DNA from 2 places in the Paraliobacillus zengyii genome. Region 1 is predicted to be linked to the other one. Evidence: predicted binding sites of a transcription regulator. Region 1 holds the regulator's gene; the other holds the start of a gene.

What was found. The regulator LexA, encoded in region 1, represses DNA repair genes until DNA is damaged. The targets are predictions, from matches to a motif close to CGAACATATGTTCG.
Region 2: DM447_RS04645 (YhjD family protein) is a predicted target of LexA. The motif match lies at 1,925-1,938, and genes of this name have one in related genera.

What each region holds. Positions count from the first base shown of each region.
Region 1 is NZ_CP029797.1:1,859,017-1,862,450, forward strand. It holds gene DM447_RS09385 (YfhO family protein) at 1-523, shown strand, start outside; gene DM447_RS09390 (N-acetylmuramoyl-L-alanine amidase) at 767-1,576, shown strand; gene lexA (transcriptional repressor LexA) at 1,618-2,250, opposite strand; gene DM447_RS09400 (YneB family resolvase-like protein) at 2,543-3,208, shown strand; gene DM447_RS09405 (DUF896 domain-containing protein) at 3,286-3,434, shown strand, end outside.
Region 2 is NZ_CP029797.1:934,842-938,275, reverse strand. It holds gene addB (helicase-exonuclease AddAB subunit AddB) at 1-405, opposite strand, end outside; gene lepB (signal peptidase I) at 503-1,057, opposite strand; gene DM447_RS04650 (TVP38/TMEM64 family protein) at 1,127-1,735, opposite strand; gene DM447_RS04645 (YhjD family protein) at 1,955-2,341, shown strand; gene DM447_RS04640 (competence protein ComK) at 2,969-3,434, opposite strand, start outside.

The DNA.
Region 1 (3,434 bases):
TTTAGAGAACACTGCAGTCGATCAAGGGTTTACATTAAAAGTAAACGATTATAAAACTGCACGAAAATCTAATCAATCTATTTATAAAACATATGATGATGAGCTAACAATCCGCGTAGATAATTCGAATAAAATTCGAATTAGACTACCTAAAGGAAAGTACATCTTAAGAGATTTAGAACTATATCAAACAGACTATGCCCGTTTGGAATATCAAAAAAACAAGGTATCAAATAATAGTACGTTAAAGTGGAAAGATAATCGAATATCCATAACTTTTAACAACGATAGAAATGATTATTTCATGATGCTACCTATTCCATTTGAAAAAGGGTGGCAAGTTAAAGTTAATAATAAAAAGCAAAAAATTGAGAAGGTTAACTATGCTTTTATTGGATTTCCCATAGACAAAGATGAAAACGAGATAGAATTACTCTATTATCCACCTTATTTTATACTATCGATTGTTTTATCGAGTTTTAGCCTACTCTTATCTATATTAATTTGCAGAAGAAACCAATAAGAGAAAAAGTCATATTTTGCGGTTGCCCGGGTAATATTTTCGGAAAGTCTTATATAAATCAGTTGTTTTCTTATGGAATTTGTTATTAGAGGAATTCTAAGCACCAGTTTTAATGAGGATATAGGAATTAGTTGTTAGAATATTTAAGAAAAGAATATCTAAATTTAAGCCTCCGTTATGGAAGATCAGTCCACACGTAAAACCTTTTTATTTCATATAAAGGTAGTGAAGGAGGTTTGACAAATGCCGAAAATTTTTATTGATCCTGGACATGGGGGAAATGATTCAGGTGCAAGTAGTAACGGGTTAGTAGAAAAGGATATAACATTAAATATTGCTCTAAAATTACAACAGATATTGAACGATTCTTATCAAAATGTCACCACACGTCTATCAAGAACAACAGATCAGTCAGTTTCCCTGACCAATCGAACAAACGCTGCGAATGATTGGAATGCCGATTACTATCTTTCCATTCACATTAACGCAGGTGGCGGTGTTGGTTTTGAAAGCTATATATGGAATGGTAATTTTGCTTCGAAATCTGAAACAGAACGATTGCGATCTACTATTCACGACGAAATTGTTGAAACGATTGGATGGCGTGATCGAGGTAAAAAAGAAGCGAATTTTCATGTGTTAAGAGAAACGACGATGCCAGCAATATTGACAGAAAATGGTTTTATAGATAATGATGCTGAAGCTGAAGAAATGAAAACGCCACAATGGATTGAACAAGTAGCACGTGCACATGCATCTGGTATCGCACAAGCATTTGAATTAGAAGAAGACTCGAATGCAGAAGAACCTGATACGTCATCTTTTTACCGAGTTGTTACAGGTTCGTTTCAATCCGAGAAAAATGCGAAGCAACGTAGATATGTTCTAAATAGGCATGGTTATAGTAGTTTTATAACGGAATTTAATGACCAAGGGCAAGTTTACTTCCGAGTGATTGTTGGGTCATTTCAAAACAGGTCCAATGCTGAAGGCCGTGTAGATGAATTAAATGAAATAGGGTTTGATTCATTTATTAGTACGTTCAACGGATAAAAGAAATCTCCACTATGTTTAAGTGGAGATTTCTTTTATTGTTAATGGATATTTCTATATAAGCCTATTACTCTACCTAAAATGGAAACATTATCATATATGAGTGGTTCCATTGTTGCGTTTTCGGGTTGTAGACGAATATGGTCTTTTTCTTTGAAAAAGCGCTTAACTGTAGCCTCATTCTCATCTGTCATGGCGACTACAATTTCTCCATTTTGAGCGGTTTGCTGTTGTTTTACAATTACCATGTCACCATCTAATATACCTGCTTCGATCATACTTTCGCCTTCAATTACAAGTACAAAAATTGACTGATCGGTAGCATCTCCATGTGTAAGAGTTAAAGGTAGTGGGATGTATTCTTCAATGTTTTCAACAGCAGTAATGGGGATACCAGCAGTAACTTTCCCTATAACAGGTGCAAACGTTACTTCTCCTTTAGGAATACTAGAGTCATCAGCGGCATGTAATACTTCTATTGCTCTAGGTTTCGTTGGATCTCTACGTATGTATCCTTTTTTCTCTAGTCGAGCAAGGTGCCCATGTACGGTGGAACTTGATGCTAGACCAACAGCCCCGCCAATTTCTCTTACTGAAGGTGGATATCCTTTTGCTGCTACTTCATCTTTAATATAATCTAAGATTGCTTGTTGACGTTTTGAAATTTTCGTCATAATGATGCACCTCCGTACATATTTTATTAGTGAAAGTATAGCATGTTTATCACAAATACACAAACATAAGTTCTAAAAAAGACTTGACAGGAACAATCGTTCGGTTATAATAAAATACAGATGCGAACAATCGTTCTTAATATCAAAGGAGGAAACAAAATGTTTAATAAAATAACTAATATTACTATGGTGGATTTATTCTATTTCATTTCGTTCATTCTTACGTTAGGATTTATGTATATGGGTTTAGTTTCTAGTTAAAAAATATGTTTAAAATAGAAAGGTAGTTATCATGCGAGCGATTATATACTGTCGGGTAAGCACGGAAAAAGAAGAGCAGTCTTCTTCCTTACATAGACAAAAACAAGAATTGATAGAGTTAGCAGAAAAAGAACAAATGGAAGTCATCAGTATTATAGAAGAAAGGCAAAGTGGATATGAAATTGAACGAGATGGTATTTTATCCATATTAGAAAAATGTGCAACTGAAGCAGTGGATTGTCTATTAGTTCAAGATGAGACAAGACTAGGAAGAGGTAATACTAAAATTGCCTTATTCCATCAATTTTCTAAGTTAGGTGTGAAAATATATGCTTTATCCAATCAAGGAGAATTACAATTATCTGAATCTGATGCAATGGTTTTACAGATTGTAGGTGTTGTTGAAGAGTACCAACGTAAAATTCATAACATTAAAATAAAACGAGGGATGCAAAAAGCTATTAAAAATGGCTACGATCCAGCTAAAAACCTTCGTAACCGTGATCACGCGAATGGTCGCAATCGAATTGAATTTCCAATTGAAGAGGTAAAACGTTTGCGAGACAATCAATTAACTTTTGGTGAAATAGCGACTACGCTTCGTGGATTGGGTTTTCAAGTGTCCAAAGCAACAGTTCACCGAAGATACCAAGAATATGTATCGCTTGAATCTGAGCATACCTTTCATATAGAATGAATAGACAAGGAATCCATATTAAAGGATACTTGTCTTTTCTGTTTTCGAGAAAACTTTATACGTAAAGGAGAAGAACGATGTTAGCTAAAGATAAATTAGATCGTATTAATATGCTGGCTAAAAAGGCCAAACAAGAAGGGTTAACAAGTGAAGAAAAAGAAGAACAGCAAAAACTAAGACAAGAATATTTAAAAAATGTACGACAATCTTTTAAAAATGAATTCAA
Region 2 (3,434 bases), 920 kb from region 1:
AATACAATAGCGTTTAAACTCCGTAATCATTGTTTCCATTTGATCAATAAAACCCTGTTTCTCAATTGACTTCTGAAACATTTGCCAATCAGTTGTCCGTTCTTCTATAATTTTCCGAAGCATCATCTGTACACCAATCGAACTAATAAATTGCTTCGTCGCACCACCAGTTTCCTGGAGAACACGCCAAGCAAGTCTAGAAAAACTAAAAACTTGTGCACGAATGCTTCCACTAACTGCTTCATCCTGTATTAATGCATATTCTTGTTGAAATGTCATTTGATCTGGAACTAAATATATAATTGCTGGGCCCATCGGGTCACTTTTTAACTTGTTTTTTATTTCAGCTAAGCATTGATTGCTCTTTGAAGTTGTTGCATTCCCTAATAGAAATCGTATTCCCATAATTTCTTCTCTCCTATCATTGGATCGACTAAATCTATTTTAACATGTCTGCCCCAAAAAAAAGAGTGTGGACACCTATTTGTGTCCACACTTTAACCTAATCTGTAAAATGAAATCCTACTTGGGAAACAGGCCAATACCGAATATCAACTTTTCCCACAACTGTCTCTTGATCAATAAAACCAAAATAACGACTATCCAAGCTATTCCCTCTATTATCGCCTAGTACAAATAGTTTCCCTTCAGGTACCTGATTTTCACCTGTTACTTCTTCTAAAGTAAAATCTTTTGTTAATGTTCCTGTTACTCGATCACGAAATGCCTGCAAATAAGCTTCTTCGACATATTCTTCGTTAATATACAATTTATCATCTTTTACTCTAATTTGATCTCCCGGTTCTCCAATTACCCGTTTCACATAATCTTCTTTATCATTTGCATGAAACACAATAACATCAAAACGGGACACATCTGAAAAATCATATAATACTTGATTTACCATAATTAAATTACCATCATACAATGTTGGCTCCATTGATTTTCCATCTACTACATAACTTGCAAATAAATAAGAACGAAAAAACATAGCAAAGATTACTGCAATTAAAATTGTTCGCAACACAATCCAACGATTCCATTTTTTTCGTTTCATCTGGATTCCTCCAAGGTATTACTTATACTATTATACCCAGGAGGTAGGAAATTTAATCCTTTTTCATTCCTATTTAGCGCCCATTTTTCCTCTTCTATGTAGGAATCTTTCAATAAATTTACCAAGTAACCAAAATAACGAAATACTAATACCTACTACAATGGCTTTAACAGGATTTTGCGCAAAAGATGCGATACTGCTGCCTACATAAGCAATAGAAAAAATCATAACTGTTTTCCCTAACAACACAGCTAGGACAAATTGATACATACTGATTTTTGACAAGGCAGCTACTGTATTAATAATAGCCGACGGAGAAAAAGGAAAGCACATCAATAAAAATAATGGACCGAATCCGTGACGTTCTAACCAATGCGTAACACGTTTAACTTGTTTATTATGACGTATCCAAACAAAAAAGCGTTTATCGCCTAACCTACGGACAATAAAGAATACAGCTATTGCCCCAGCACTTGCACCAGCCCAAGAAAGTAAAAACCCTTCTAATAAACCATAAGCTGCTGCATTCGTTATAACAAATACTACCAATGGAAGGAAAGGAAGAAATGCCTCAATGAACGGTAAAAGTAAACCAGGTAAAGGCCCAAAACTTTCATACGTTTTCAATAGCTGTTTTAAAAGTGTATCGAATTGATTATCTTCAATTAATTCTTGCATAGAATTTATATTCAAATTTATTGTATTAAATAAAATCATCGTTGACGGACTCCTCTATTGAAACAGTTACTTATACTTAGTTTACACTTTCTATCTTAATGTAAAACACCGATTTTTCCTATTATTTCGTTTTTTACCAATAAAGTTTTAAACTATCCATTTGAATTTCAATTAAATTAGGTTATAATAAGAACAAACGTTCTATAAAGGAGGGCAAAGATGCGCTATTTACATGATTCAGAATATGCATTAGGATCCCGGTTTTTATTCTTATCCATGGCAATTGTCGTCATACAAAAGGATTTAGTACAGATTGAAAAGGAAAAAGGATTTAAGATAAAAGAACCTTATTTGGAATTGCTTCAAAGAATGGAAAAAAGAGCTGTAGCAGAAAGACAGCAACTACGTAAATATATGGTACAGAAAAAGTTACAAGTAATTGCTTTGGAAAAAACGGATACCTTCTCATCCTATTTATACCTTTGCCAAGGACGAGAAGAGAAGCGGAATTACTTTAATCCTACCATTCGGAAAAATGTAGAAAAAATAATTCGTGAGTTGATGGAAAGCGTCCATACACCTTCAAACCATACACTAACAAGCTAATAATTATCCCCGTTTCACTAAATAATGAAGGAACCCATCATTAAATGAGTTCCTTCATTGTTTACATTTTAAATTAATCCTCTTTTCGCAAATATTGTTGCTTTTCAATATTCGAAATTGAGAGAAACTGTGACATAGATTCCTTACCCGCTCCACAATTGAAATGGGATCGCTTTCCGTGGGCACGACTTCAGCTAACTCGGATAAGCAAAAACCGCTTTCCGAGTGGATCTTCAGCCTGTGGGATTGCGATTACTCATCCCATCGAAAACATTTGCTGTTCCCACTGGAGTCTCACCCATTTCAATTGCTCCGCTGGATAGGTGTTAAAAGTGATATATTGTCTACTGGTCAAAATTTTTATTGTGCTTATGACAGTTGTTCACGTTATGCTGATTGATTGTAGCGTAGGACAGTCGACTCCTGCGGGAAAAGCAACAGCTGAAAATCCCGCAGGAAGCGCACTTTGCTTCCGAGGAAGTTGAAGCGTTGGGTCTGCGATTACTCGACCCATCGAAAAGACTTGCCCGCGGAAAGCGACTGACTGAAGCAAAAATCAACATGGCGGTTGTCTCGTAATTAAACTCATACGCAAGAAACATAAACAACTATCTTGATCAATCTGAATTAAGTAAGGACGAAAAAGTCATCATCTTTTCTTTTGTCTGGTCGTGGTGGAGTTGGGTTTATTCTTTTTTCTAGTAGGTAGCGGAATTGTGCTGTTCGTTGTAGTTGATTAATCATCGAGCCATAAGAAACTTCTAAGATGAGAGTCATACCATTCTTAAAAATAAATTCTGTCCCCCGATCTGGAGCTTTACGTATGCGGTCAATATGTGTGTGTGAAATCCATGAGCAATAAGGATTCTGAGGTGAAGAAGTAGGGAAAAAGTACATACCACTTGAAGGATCAATCGATATTGGTACTTTATGTTTAATTCCACAAACAGTACGTGCTCCTTCCTGCCTTCCTTTCAAACTACTACCAAAGTATTTACAAGCAGCATCAATTAACTTACAAGGTGATCCCTTAATATAATAGGGAGCATCCTCACTAATTTCTAACACTCTAGAAACATAAATACCATTCAAT